2 regions of the Mesorhizobium sp. M1328 genome follow, and region 2 is predicted to be linked to the other one. Evidence: riboswitches for the same ligand, from Rfam matches in the RefSeq annotation. Region 2 holds a riboswitch; the other holds the start of a gene.
The links. A riboswitch is a leader RNA that binds a small molecule or an ion and turns the genes downstream of it on or off. The one in region 2 is predicted to bind S-adenosylmethionine.
Positions count from the first base shown of each region.

Region 1: another riboswitch for S-adenosylmethionine. It lies ahead of metX (homoserine O-acetyltransferase MetX); the one in region 2 lies ahead of NKH23_RS17955 (O-succinylhomoserine sulfhydrylase).

Region 1 is NZ_JAMYLO010000015.1:111,614-118,744, forward strand. Features, by position in the region: gene NKH23_RS23700 (SDR family NAD(P)-dependent oxidoreductase) at 1-21, opposite strand, end outside; gene NKH23_RS23705 (DUF1330 domain-containing protein) at 257-577, shown strand; gene metW (methionine biosynthesis protein MetW) at 603-1,217, opposite strand; gene metX (homoserine O-acetyltransferase MetX) at 1,276-2,445, opposite strand; SAM riboswitch at 2,538-2,615, opposite strand; gene hisC (histidinol-phosphate transaminase) at 2,754-3,863, shown strand; gene NKH23_RS23725 (prephenate/arogenate dehydrogenase family protein) at 3,870-4,805, shown strand; gene NKH23_RS23730 (DUF2125 domain-containing protein) at 5,043-6,044, opposite strand; gene NKH23_RS23735 (gamma-glutamylcyclotransferase) at 6,159-6,692, shown strand; gene NKH23_RS23740 (quinone oxidoreductase family protein) at 6,713-7,131, opposite strand, start outside.
Region 2 is NZ_JAMYLO010000009.1:138,910-146,040, reverse strand. Features, by position in the region: gene mmsB (multiple monosaccharide ABC transporter permease) at 1-996, shown strand, start outside; gene araD1 (AraD1 family protein) at 1,186-2,178, shown strand; gene NKH23_RS17965 (hypothetical protein) at 2,206-2,655, shown strand; gene NKH23_RS17960 (2'-deoxycytidine 5'-triphosphate deaminase) at 2,690-3,784, opposite strand; SAM riboswitch at 3,920-3,997, shown strand; gene NKH23_RS17955 (O-succinylhomoserine sulfhydrylase) at 4,067-5,257, shown strand; gene NKH23_RS17950 (ceramide glucosyltransferase) at 5,294-6,448, opposite strand; gene apaG (Co2+/Mg2+ efflux facilitator ApaG/CorD) at 6,677-7,069, shown strand; gene NKH23_RS17940 (Hsp33 family molecular chaperone) at 7,076-7,131, opposite strand, start outside.

The DNA of each region.
Region 1 (7,131 bases), on a different contig from region 2:
CTGACCTTGCAACGATCCCATGGATCACCTCTCTGTTCCCGGCCGCCGGACCATCCAGGCGCGCTCATCGATAAGGACAGCGCGGGCGAGGGGAAATCATCGGTGCCAGGCGGAAATATCTTTCAGTGACGGCAGCGGCGCGCCAGTTTTGTATTCAGTGTCATTACCTCGGGGGTAATCGACCTGTGCGCTACGTCTCGGCAAAACTGCTCCCATCAAGCCGATTGTTCGGCTTTCGACCACAAGGAGTTACGCCATGACCGCCTATGCCGTCGCCCATATGCGCCAGGTCACGCCAGGGCCGCAGATCATCGAGTACCTGCACAAGATCGATGCCACGCTGGAGCCGTTTGGCGGTCGCTTCATCGTGCATGGCAGCGAGGTGGAAGCCGTTGAAAACACCTGGCCGGGGCACCTCGTGATTATCGAGTTTCCCGACAGGCAGCAGGCGCGCGCATGGTACGACTCGCCCGCCTATCGGGAGATCTTGCCGCTGCGTACCGGCAATTCCCAGTCCGACGTGGTCTTCGTCGACGGCGTCCAGCACCCGCACAAGGCCACCGACGTTCTCGAATAAAGGGACGATCTGCTACGACTGGCTCTTATCGTTTCAGCAGGAACACCGCCTGCTGGCCGAAAAAATTCCAGAACCACCACGGCATCGAGAAGCCGATCCGCTGGCCGTTGGCGTCGAGCGCGGTTGCCTTTTCCACCGTCGCGCCAAGCTCGTCGCATAGATTGACGAAATCGCGAATGGTGCAGAAATGGATGTTGGGGGTGTCGTACCAATAATAGGGCAGGTCCTTGGTCACCGGCATGCGGCCGTTGAAGAGCAGCGAAAAGCGCACCCGCCAATGGCCGAAATTCGGGAAGGAGACGATGGCGCGGTTGCCGATCCGGAGCAGTTCGTCGAGCACCAGCTTCGGATTGCGGGTCGCCTGCAAGGTCTGCGACAAGACGACGAAGTCGAAACCCTTGTCGGGATAGAATTGGAGATCCTTGTCGGCATCGCCCTGGATGACCGACAGGCCCCGCGCCACGCATTCGTTGACGCCGCGCTGCGACAGTTCCAGCCCGCGGCCATCGACCTTCTTGGTCTCCTGCAGCAATTCGAGCAGCAGGCCGTCACCGGAACCGACGTCCAGCACCCGCGACTGCGGCGGGATGAGATCGGCGACGACTTCGAGGTCGACGCGCTGGGCGCGGTTGACGCTCATGCGTTCGGCTCCTGCCTGGCGCATGGTCCTGATCCGAACAGTCCGCAACCTTCCGAGGTCATGCGCCGAGCCCTCTCGCCCGCGCGGCCGAGGCGATGAAGCCTTTGATGGCGGCGAACAGTTCCGGCTCGTCGAGCAGGAAGGCGTCGTGGCCGCGGTCGGTCTCGATTTCGACGAACGATACCGAGGCGCCGGCCGCGTTCAGCGCGTGCACGACCGAGCGGCTCTCCTCGGTCGGGAACAGCCAGTCGCTGGTGAACGAAACCAGGCAGAAGCGCGTCTTGGTGCCGGCGAAGGCATCGGCCAGCCGGCCGCCATGGTCGGCGGCGAGATCGAAATAGTCCATCGCCCGGGTCATGTAGAGATAGGAGTTGGCATCGAAGCGATCGACGAAGGTCATGCCCTGATGGCGCAGATAGCTCTCGATCTGGAAGTCGGCATCGAAGCCGAAGGTCAGGGCTTCGCGGTCTTGCAGGTTGCGGCCGAACTTGCGGTGCAGCGCTGCTTCCGACAGATAGGTGATGTGGGCGGCCATGCGCGCCACCGCCAGCCCCTTTTCCGGCCGCTTGCCATGCTCGAAATATTTGCCGCCATGCCAGTCGGGGTCGGCCATCACCGCCTGCCTGCCGACCTCGTGGAAAGCGATGTTCTGCGAAGAATGGCGGGCGCCGGTGGCGATCGGCAGCGCCGAGAAGACGCGCTCCGGATAGCTGGAGGCCCATTGCAGCACCTGCATGCCGCCCATCGAGCCGCCAAGCACGCTGAACAGCTGTTCGATGCCGAAATGCTCGACCAGCTTCAGCTGCGCCCGCACCATGTCGCGGATGGTGATGATCGGCAGGTCGAGCCCGTAGGGCTTGGCGGTGGCGGGATTTGTCGAGGCGGGGCCGGTGGAGCCGAGACAGCCGCCGATGACGTTTGACGAGATTACGAAGAAACGGTCGGTGTCGATGATCTTGCCGGGGCCGATCAGCACTTCCCACCAGCCCGGCTTGCCGGTCACCGGATTGGTGTTGGCGACATGCTGGTCGCCGGTCAGCGCATGGCAGACGAGGATGGCGTTGGAGCGCGCGTCGTTGAGCGTGCCATAGGTCTGGTAGGCGATCTGGAACGGCGACAGCAGCGTGCCGGCGTCGAGCTTGAGCGGCTTGTCGGCGCCGAAACGCAACACCGGGCTCGACGGCTGGTCGGCCTCGTTGTTGGTTTTTCGAGCGCGCAAAGCGACCATCACATCTCCTTGCCCGGGCTTCAGCTGCCGCCAGTCTGGAGCAACAACCAGTCAGGGCAACAAAAAACCGGCCATGCCTTCGCAAAGCCGGTTACAGGATGCAAACGGCCCTTTAGCAAGTTGTTTAACGTGGCTGCAAGCCGACCGGCCAAATCACCACGGAACTGTAGCCGTTCTTCTATGACTCGCGCATGGCTTCGTCAACGGCAAGTTCTTGATCCCGAATTGCCGCCCCTCGACATTCCGGGCCACGGCTTGTATTTCCGCTGCGGCCTCCGGATGGAGGCATCCTCGACGGATTTCATGGAATGAGCCAGACACCGGATCAGATACGTCCAACGCCCCGCGCCGGCATCATGGACATCGAAGCCTATGTGCCCGGCAAGAGCGCGGCGTCTGAAGGTGTCGCCAAGGTCCATAAATTGTCGGCGAACGAGAACCCGCTCGGTCCTTCGCCAAAGGCGATAGAGGCCGCGCGCGCGGTCGCCGACAAGCTCGCGGTCTATCCCGACGGCAGCGCCAGGCGCCTGAGGGAAGCGATCGCCGAGGTGCACGGGCTCAACCCGGCGAACATCGTCTGCTCCAACGGCTCCGACGAGATTCTGGGCCTGCTGGCGCAGACCTACCTCGCACCCGGCGATGAAGCCATCATCACCGAACACGGCTTCATGGTCTACAAGATCTATATACAGTCGGCCGGTGCGGTCCCGGTAACGGTCAAGGAGACCCACGAACGCGCCGACATCGACGCGATCCTTGCCGCGGTGACGCCGCGCACCAGGATCATCTTCCTTGCCAATCCAAACAATCCAACCGGCACTTACGTGCCGTTCCAGGAGGTGCGCCGCCTGCATGCCGGCCTGCCGCGAAACGTGCTTCTGGTGCTGGATGCCGCTTACGCCGAATATGTCCGGCGCAACGACTATGAAGCCGGCGTCGAGTTGGTGGGCAGCGCGGAAAACGTGGTCATGACCCGCACTTTCTCCAAATTGGGCCTGGGCGGCGCGCGGATCGGCTGGATGTATGCGCCAATGCACGTCATCGACGCGATCAACCGCGTGCGGGGACCTTTCAATGTCAATGCGACGGCAATCGAGGCCGGCATCGCGGCGATCCGCGACCGCGCCCACATCGAACGCAGCGTAGCGCATAACGAGACCTGGCTGGCTTGGCTGAGCGAGCAATTGGAGGGGCTTGGGCTGCGGGTGACGCCGAGCGTCGGCAATTTCATCCTCATCCACTTTCCCGAGGACAAAAAGCATTCGGCGGAGGCGGCCGACGACTACCTCAGCCAGCGCGGCTACATATTGCGGCGCGTTTCCGGCTACGGTTTTCCCAACGCGCTGCGCATGAGCATCGGCACCGAAGAGGCCAACCGCGGCGTTGTCGCAGCACTCGCGACATTCCTGAAAAGCTAGAACACCATGACCTCACCGATGTTCGAAAAGATCGCGCTGGTCGGCATCGGCCTGATCGGCTCGTCGCTTGCCCGCGTCATCCGCCGCGAGGGACTGGCCGGCCAAGTCGCGATTTCGACGCGCAGCGAGGCGACGCTGGCGCGGGCGCGCGAACTTGGCCTTGGCGACACCTACACGACGGACGCGAAAGAGGCGGTTCGCGACGCCGATCTGGTCATCGTTTCGGTGCCGGTCGGCTCTTCGGGTACCGTCGCCGCGGAGATCGCACCGGCGCTGAAGAAGGGCGCCATCCTCACCGATGTCGGCTCGACCAAGGCGTCGGTCATCGCGCAGATGCAGCCGCATGTCCCTGATGGCGTGCACTTCATCCCCGGCCATCCTTTGGCCGGCACCGAAAAATCGGGACCGGATGCCGGTTTTGCCGAACTGTTCGAGAACCGCTGGTGCATCTTCACGCCGCTGCCCGGCACCGATCCCGCGGCACTGGAAAAGCTCTCGGAATTCTGGCGCCGCTGCGGCTCCAACATCGACACGATGGACCCGCAGCATCACGACATGACGCTGGCCATCGTTTCGCACCTGCCGCACATCATCGCCTACAACATCGTCGGTACCGCCGACGATCTGGAGTCGGTGACCAAGTCCGAGGTCATCAAATACTCGGCTTCCGGCTTTCGCGACTTCACCCGTCTCGCGGCGTCCGACCCGACCATGTGGCGCGACGTCTGCCTGCACAACAAGGACGCCATTCTCGAAATGCTGGCGCGGTTTTCCGAGGATCTGTCCTCGCTGCAGCGGGCGATCCGCTGGGGCGACGGCGAAAAGCTGTTCGACCTGTTCACCCGCACCCGCGCCGTCCGCCGCTCGATTATCGAGGCCGGCCAGGACATCGACGTACCGGATTTCGGCCGCCAGGCAGTCGAACACCCGCCGAAGGGATAAGCCGCGGCAGGCCGATCGCAGGCCAGACCGCCCTAGAACGGTTCATCGTTTCACGGAAACGCCGAGCCGCTCTATCTTTTTGTTTTGACGCAATTCCGGACGGAAAACCGTTCACACTTTTCCTGGAATTACTCTAAAGCGCGTCGCGTTCGACCGGCCTCATGTGACGCGCATTAGGTTCTTGTTTTGATGCATGTCGTTGTCGCAAAACCGCTGCACACTTTTGCGCGACATGCATTAGTCGAGCGGCTTGATCTTGCCGAGCGGGATGAAGCCGAGCGAGGCCTTGCCCCTCACGATCTTAAGCGGCATCGACGGCTGGTTGCCGAGCAGCGCCAGTCCGGCAAAGCCGGTTTGGATCTCTTTCTTCTGCTCGGGGATGGCGGTGGCGAGGATTGCCGCCACTGCCTTCGGATCAGTGAGCCTGATCGTCAGGTCGGCATTTAGGAGACCGTCGTCATCGACCGACAGCGGTCCGGAAACGGTGATGCGCGCAGTTCCGGACGACAGATCGAGCTCGTGGATTTCGGCCGCCTGGCCGCGCAGGCTCTTCGGATTTGCCTTGATCAGTGTCACGCCGTTCTTCAGCGTCACGTCGCCGCTGCCGTCGAGCGGCGGCAAGACGCGCCCGTCGATGGCCGCCGCGTCAATTTCGAGATCGGTGAAATTGCCGGCATAGTCGATGTCCGGGCCGTTTGGGCGCAATTGTCCGGTGGCGGCTCCGGCGCTGAACAGCGAGACTGGATCGGTGTCGTCTGCCGGATCGGTCTGGCCGGACAGGCCTTCTGCCTGCAGCGACAGCCGCCTCGGCAGCGGCCAGGACAGCTTCATGTCGGCCCGCAGATCATCCCAGTCGATCCACAGCGGGGTCATGCCGGGAACAGAGGTCCTGAGCGGCCCCCTGAGCTCGGCGGCAGGCGACAAAAGCCGGGTGATCTGCGTGGCGGCGTTGATTTTGCCTGTCGATGCCGCGACGTTGCGGCGGTCGTCCTCGTAAGCCAGACTGTCGCAGGAAAGGGTGAAGCTGAAGGGATAGCCCCTAACCGCGAGATTGGCGCACTCGGCCTTGATACCGTTGTCGTCGAGATCGGCGACCGCCTTGTCGGTCGCGCTCTCGACCAGGTCCGCCAGGTAGAACCAGCCCGCGCTGTAGATGCCGAACAGCACGAGAATGAATGCGGCAAGCCACAACAGGCGGCGACGTTGGCTGGGCGGCGGGCGCTCGTCACTTGACGTCATGCTGCGGCTTTCGTTAACGCGGGTGGCACGGGCGGGCTGTCGCTTGCGGCAACAACGGGTAGACGGACTGAAACACCACCGGTGGGGTGGTTCGTCACAATCAGGCTTGGCGATATGGGCGATTTTTGGGTTTTTGGCTACGGCTCACTGATCTGGCGGCCGGGATTCGCCCATGTCGAGACGCGGCGCGCCCGCCTGCATGGCTATCGCCGTTCGCTCTGCGTCTATTCTTTCGTGCATCGCGGCACGCGCGAACGGCCGGGCCTGGTGCTCGGCCTCGACCGCGGCGGCTCCTGCATCGGGCTGGCGTTCCGGGTTCCAGGCGAGCTGCGCAACGAGGTCATCACCTATCTGCGCGAGCGCGAACTGGTCACCAACGTCTATCTCGAACGTGTACTCAGCGTTCGCCTCGACAAGAGTGAAACGGATGGGGGCGAGACTGTCGAAGCCATCGCCTATGTCGTGGACCGCAGCCATGAGCAATATGCCGGTGCGCCCGACCCGGCCGAGGCGGCGGCCGTCGTTCGCGGCGCCGTCGGCCAGTCGGGCAGGAATGAGGATTACGTGTTCAGCACGCTGGAGCACCTCGAAGCACTGGGTATAAGCGATCACTGGCTGGAAGACGTGACGAGACGGATCGCGACGTAGCTTCGGTGTCGTGGCCTGGGCTACATCCTGAAAATCTGTTTTCCAAGATCGGCGCGATCCAGGCTGCCTGCCACGGCAAGCTTGAACTCGGTCAGCGCGTGGAGACCGCCGACAGGAACGTGGAAGCCCGGCTGACCGAAGATGTCGATGATCTCGCGTAGGACAGGCCGGTCGGCTTCGGCCGGCGGCGAAAAGAAATAGCGATAGATATTCGCCCTGATCTCGACACCACTCAGCAAGAGATCGAAATTGTGCAGTTCGAAGCGCTCGACACTCATGCCGCCATTGATCACCCTCTGTCCGCCAAGCGCCAGGGTGCGAATCAATTCGCCGCTGACAGGTCCGCCGACATTGTCGATAATCCCGTTCAATCCGGCGCCGCCGGTGATATCCATCACCGCTTCCCGGATACTTGGCTTCAAGTCCGAAAGGTCAAGAA
Region 2 (7,131 bases):
GGCGCGCTGGCGGCGATGATGATGGTCATCTGGCCGCTTGGCCCGTTGAGCAATCCGCTGGTGGTGTCGATCATCTGCCTGATCGTCGGTGGCGCGATCGGCGCGGCACAAGGCTACTGGATTGCCTATCATCGAATACCGAGCTTCATCGTCACACTGGCGGGCATGCTGATCTTCCGCGGCATCTGCCAGGCGCTGCTGGGTGGCGGGTCTTCCGTGGGGCCGCTCCCCGTCGGCTTCAAGGCGCTCAGTTCCGGCTTCATTCCGGACCTGATCGGCCCATTGACGCTGATACCGCCAACCGTGAACGCCGCCGGCAAAACCATTGTCGGCAGCGGCCTGACGCTGCACCTGACGACGATCGTGATCGGCCTCGTCGCCGTGCTCGCCTATGCCTATTTCGGACTCAGGGCACGGCGCACCCGCGAGAAGCATGGCTACGAAGCCGAGCCCTTCTCGCTGTTCGTCGTCAAGACCCTGGTGATCAGCGCGCTGGCGCTGTTTCTCGTCTACCAATTCGCCACCTATAGGGGTCTCCCCATCGTTCTCATGGTGATGGGCGTGCTGATCGCGTTGTTCGTCTTCGTTACCAAACGCATGACGATCGGCCGTCGCATCTATGCGATGGGCGGCAATGCCAAGGCAGCCCAGCTATCGGGCATCAAGACCGAACGGCTGACGTTGATGGTGTTCATCAATATGGGCGTGCTGTCGGCACTCGGCGGCCTGATTATCGCTGCGCGCCTGGGCCAGGCTGTGCCGGCGGCGGGCCTCGGCAGCGAGCTTGACGTCATCGCCGCGGTGTTCATCGGTGGCGCTTCGGCGATGGGCGGTGTCGGCCAGGTCATCGGCGCGGTGGTCGGCGGCTTTATCATGGGCGTCATGAACAACGGCATGTCGATCATGGGCGTCAATGTCGACTGGCAGCAGGTGGTCAAAGGCCTGGTGCTGCTCGGCGCCGTCGTCTTCGACGTCTACAACAAGAACAAGGCTTGAGAGGCAACCAGGAGGCATACGGGTCATATCGCGGCGCTGCCGGGCGACGCGAAAAAGTCCCCCGAAGGACCTGATCCGCGAGCGCAATCCGGACGAAGAATTTCAACCGAGGCGAGGACAGGGTCCGGGCCGCGCAGGGTAGGGTTTGCCGAGAAAGGCAGGCCAGCCCGCAATTCAGAGAGGGTTACCATGCTGATCTCACAGATCCTCGACGACGCCGAGACGATCCGCGTCGTTGCCCGCAACGGCGGCAAGACCCGCGTCATCAACGGCGCCCGCAGCGTCTATTCGCTGGCGATGGAGGCCGCGCGCACCGGCAGCGGGCTTGTCGCCCTGATCGAGCGCAAGGGCTTTGGCGAAACCGTCGATCTCGACGCAGCCTACAAGAAGGGGCGGCTGCTGTCGCCGATCAACCATCCCGATCCGGCGCATCTCCATCTCACCGGCACCGGGCTGACGCATCTCGGCTCCGCCGCGACCCGCGATTCCATGCATAAGAAGCTCAGCACGGACGGCGAGGAACAGCTGACCGATTCCATGAAGATGTTCCGCATGGGGCTTGAGGGCGGCAAGCCGGCGAAGGGCCAGACTGGCGTGCAGCCGGAATGGTTCTACAAGGGCAATGGCACCATGGCAGTGGCGCCCGGGGCGCCGCTTATGTCGCCGGCCTTCGCCCAGGATGCCGGCGAGGAGCCGGAAATCGCCGGTATCTATGTGATCGGCGACGACGGCGCCCCGTTCCGCGTCGGCTTCACGCTGTCGAACGAGTTTTCCGACCACGTCACCGAGCGCGTGAACTATCTCTTCCTTGCCCATTCCAAGCTGCGCAACGCTTCGTTCGGGCCCGAAATCCTGATCGGCGATCTGCCGTCCGACATCCGCGGCGCCTCACGCATCCTGCGTGACGGCAAGCTGCTTTGGGAAAAGCCGTTCCTGTCGGGCGAGGCGAACATGTCGCACACCATTGGCAATCTCGAGCATCACCACTTCAAATACTCGGCCTTCCGCCAGCCGGGCGACGTGCATGTGCACATGTTCGGCACGGCGACGCTGTCCTTCGCCGACGGCATCAGGACCGAGGCCGGCGACGTGTTCGAAATCGAGGCCCAGGATTTCGGCCTGCCGCTGCGCAACCCGCTTGAAATCGAGCAGCCGGTGAAGGTGGCGGTGAAGGCGTTGTAAACTGGTGACAGAATTCAGGGGCGAAAGATGAACGGCCTGCGGATTGGCACTGTGTTCGTAAGTTTAGTCCTGTTCCTCGCCTATTTCTCCCCAGCGGCTTACAGCGCCGGACAATGCAGCGCAAAATCCTATCGCGAAGCCCGGATGTCGATGACTAACCGGCTTCTGGCCACCGGCTATTCGAAATCGCAAGTGAGCTTTCTGATGCGCAACGCGGATCGCATGACGTCCGCACTCCGCGCTGACAGAATGAACGACAATGGCAGAGCCTGCGGTATCGACTCCGCCAGAGCCCATGTGCTGGGATGTCTCGGCAAGCAGTTGTTCCCCTTGCAGTCCAGCTCAAGCGCCTCACTTGACGAGAAGCAAACCAGAGGATTTTGGGGGAAGAAGCGATTGGCAGTGCGAGAACTGCTCTTTATCGGTCAGTTTCATGGCTGCCTTGGCGCCGCGAAAGAATATCTGTTTCGCGGCTGACGGCTTGTTCGCGGCTGACGGCTTGCGAACAAGCTCAGCGCGCGGCGCGGAAATGCTTGGACAGTTTCAGGCCCTGCGCCTGATAGTTCGAGCCGAGATCTGTGCCGTAGAGCGCTTGCGGCCGTTTCAGCATGTGCTCGTAGACTAGCCGCCCGACGATCTGGCCGTGGTCGAGGATGAACGGCACTTCATGGCTGCGTACCTCGAGCACCGCCCGGCTGCCGGTGCCGCCCGACGCCGAATGGCCGAAACCCGGGTCGAAGAAACCGGCATAATGGACGCGGAACTCGCCGACCAGCGGATCGAAGGGCGTCATTTCGGCGGCGTAGAGCGGCGGCACATGCACCGCCTCGCGCGACACCAGAATATAGAATTCGTCCGGATCGAGCACCAGCTCGCCGGCACCGCTCTTGTAGAGCGGCTCCCAGAAATCGACGACATCCTGCGCGGCGCGCTTGTCGACGTCGACCAGGCCGGTGTGGTGCTTGCCGCGATAGCCGACCAGCCCGTCCTTGTCGCCGTCGAGATCGATCGACAGCGCGATGCCACCGCCTGAGATATTGGGTGGTTCGGTGGCGACCAGCATTTCGGCGCGGTGCAACTCGTGCAGCTCGCTTTCCGACAAAAGCGCATTGCCGGTGCGGAACCTGATCTGCGACAGCCGCGAGCCGGTCCGCACCACGATCGGGAAGGTGCGCGGGCTGACCTCCAGATAGAGCGGGCCTTCATAGCCGGCGGCGATCTTGTCGAACTCGTGGCCGCGATCGGTCATTACCCGGGTGAAGATATCGAGCCGTCCGGTCGAGCTTTTCGGGTTGGCGGAGGCGGAAATATGCACGGGCAGCGCCAGGCTTTCGAGCAGCGGCACGATGTAGACGCAGCCGGTTTCCAGCACGGCACCATCGGCGAGGTTGATCTCGTGCAGCTTCAGCCGGTCGAGCTTATCGACAACCCTGTGGTCCGGGCCGGGCAAGAAGGAAGCACGCACCCGCCAGGCCTTGTCGCCGAGCCTGAGGTCAAGGCTGGCCGGCTGGATCTGATCGGCATCGAGCGTGCGCGGCGATTTCAGCGCGCCCGACTGGAACAGCGCGGAAATATCCTGATCGGGAAGAATGCCTGTCTGCCGCAAGGGTCTGGCTCCGTTCGAACGCCGGGCGAGGTCTTGTTCTGTCGCAGGTCCGACCGTGGACGCCTTTGGCACCTGCTTGGTACAACCCTCTTAATCATGCCGGCAATTGACGCAAGCGTGGCGCGGGTCTAAAGGTCGTTATCCCGTGGTGATTTGGCCGGTCGGCTTGCAGCCACGTTAAACAAGTCGCTAAAGGACCGTCGGGCCGCAAGGCCATATGGACCGGTTGCGACTTTCGCGACCGGTTTTTTGTTGTTTGGACCATTTTTGGTGTTGGATAGAATGATGAACAAGAAGCGCGACTGGAAGCCTCAGACCGCACTCGTGCATGCCGGGACGCTGCGTTCCGGCTTCGGCGAGACCTCCGAGGCGATGTATCTCACCCAAGGCTATGTCTACGAGACGGCGCAAGCGGCGGAAGCCCGCTTCAAGGGCGAGGAGCCGGGCTTCATCTATTCGCGCTATGCCAACCCGACCGTCGACATGTTTGAAAAACGCATGTGCGCGCTGGAAGGCGCCGAGGACGCGCGCGCCACGGCATCCGGCATGGCGGCGGTGACGGCAGCACTGCTGTGCAGCGCCAAGGCGGGCGACCATATCGTCGCGGCGCGCGCGCTGTTCGGCTCCTGCCGCTGGGTGGTCGAGACGCTGGCGCCGAAATACGGCATCGAGGCAACACTGGTCGACGGCACAGACATCGCCAGTTGGGAAAAGGCGGTCAAGCCGAACACCAAACTGTTCTTCCTGGAAAGCCCGACCAATCCGACGCTGGAGGTGGTCGACATCGCCGCCGTCGCCGCACTTGCCAACTCGATTGGCGCCAGGCTGATCGTCGACAATGTCTTCGCCACGCCCTTGCAGCAGAAACCCCTGCAGCTCGGCGCCCACATCGTCGTCTACTCCGCGACCAAGCATATTGATGGCCAGGGGCGCTGTCTTGGCGGCATCGTCCTGTCGGACAAGAAATGGATCGACGAGAACCTGCACGACTATTTCCGCCACACCGGCCCCAGCCTCTCGCCCTTCAATGCCTGGACGCTGCTGAAAGGCCTGGAGACGCTGCCGCTGCGCGTACGTCAGCAGACGGAAAGTGCCGGCCGCATCGCGGATTTCCTCGCCGAGCGCCCGCAAATCGCCCGCGTCATCTATCCCGGCCGCGCCGACCACCCGCAAGCGGCCGTGGTCCAGAAGCAGATGTCGGGCGGCTCGACGCTGATCTGCCTGGATGTGAAGGGCGGCAAGCAGGCGGCCTTTGCCTTCCAGAACGCACTCGACATCGTGCTGATTTCCAACAATCTCGGCGATGCCAAGAGCCTGATCACCCATCCGGCGACGACGACGCACAAGAACTTGACCGATGAGGCTCGCGCCGAGCTCGGTATCGGACCGGGAACGCTCAGGCTTTCCGTCGGCCTGGAAGATGCCAACGATCTGCTCGAAGATATCGAGCAAGCGCTGAGAGCTGCCGGATAAGGACTGGCCGAACAGAGGCGAGCGGGGATGCGCCGATCAGGCGCCGGACGGGGTCTCTTCCAGCTCCGCGACGGCCTTGGTCTGGATGGTCATCACGTTGCCGCGCCAGTCGACGGCGCCGCTCAGCCATCCGCGCGCCCAAATGGCGGGAAGCATCAGGTCTCGCGCCATCATCGCCGGGATCGTGCGCGGCGACAGGTGCCATCCCTTGGCCGAGGCCAAGACGCATTCCGGCAGGTAGGCCGCGACCAGCACGGCGATGGCGGTTGCCGGCAGGCTGACGCCGGCGTCAGCCGCGGCGATCAGCGCAAGCACCAGCGGCGGCGCCGCGCCGATCAGGATTTCGGGGGCAAAGAACAGTGCAAAGGTGACGCGGCGCAGCCGCGCCCAGCGCGCCTGCCGCGACCAGATCTCGCCAAGCGTGCGCCGGCCGAGCGGCTGTTCGAAGGGCGAGGCGACAAGATTGACCCGCAGTCCGAGCCCGTTGACCAGCTTGGTCGCGGCGGCGTCCTCGGCGATCTCGGCAGCAAGCGCGCGGATGCCGCCATTGGCATCGAGCATCGGCTTGTTCCACAACATGCTCTTGCCCTGCGCGAAGCCGAGGCCGAGCGCCTCTCCAGCGTACTGCCAGCGTGCCTGCAGCGTGTTGAGAAAGGCGCATTCGACCTCCCCCCAAAACCCGCCCGGCCGCGAGCCGATCGGCGTCGAGCAGACGAGGCCGGTATCGGGCCGCCATGCCGCCATCAGCTGTTGGACATAATCGCTCGGCATAAGCACGTTGGAATCGGCAAGGATGACCCAGCGATAATGGGCCGCCTCCCAACCCTTCACGCAATTATTGAGTTTTGGATTGCCGCTGATGCGGTCGTCACCGACTAGAAGGCGGGCGCGAATAGCTGGAAACCGCGCCATTGCGGCGGTGATCGGCTTGACCACCGGGTCATCGGTATGGGCGACGCAGAAGATGAGTTCGTAGCGCGGCCAGTCGAGGGAGAAGGCGCGCTCCAGAGTCTCTTCGGCAAACGGCTCGACGCCGCGCGCCGGGACGACGATCGATACCGGCGGCGCGTCGGCCGCGGGCGGTGCAATCCTGGCTGGTCGCTTCAGCTTCAGCGAAGCTAACAGGATGCTGGCGAGATTTGAAAGAAGGAGGGCTATGGAAAGGAGGGCGGCTGCGAATGTCGGTTCCATCGAGATCTGGTCACTCCAGAAATGCCGGCCGCATGACGGCCGTTTTCAACAATTCGACAAAACGCTGAGTCGCCCAGCACAAGCCTGCACACCATCATTGTCATGTGTCACTCAAATGACATTGTTTTTCGGCACCTGCGCTTGAGATCGGGCAAGAAGATGCCGCGCATCGTTGACCAAACTGCGCTGAGCATCGAAAGTTCCATCTACATTGCTTTGGAGCAGTTCATGTACAGCGCCGTCACCCGCAACATCGAAGTGCAGGTCAGGCCGTTCTATCTGGAGGATCACTCCGACCCGCCGCAAAACCGCTATGTCTGGGGCTACCAGGTGACCATCGACAATCAGTCGGATGAGTTCGTGCAGCTTCTATCACGCTACTGGCACATTACCGACGGCACCGGCAAGGTCGAGGAAGTGCGCGGTCCCGGGGTCGTCGGCGAGCAACCCGGACTCAACCCCGGCGACAGCTATCAGTATACGTCTGGATGCCCGCTCTCGACCCCGTCCGGCATCATGGTCGGGCACTACACAATGCGCAACAAACGGGGCGAGACGTTCGACGTTGCCATCCCCGCCTTCTCGCTCGATTTGCCAGGCACGCGGCGCACCGTCAATTGAGGCTCGTCATCCAGCCGCTGCAAACTCCGCCGGGTCGAAGTCATATTGCTTCGAGCAGAATT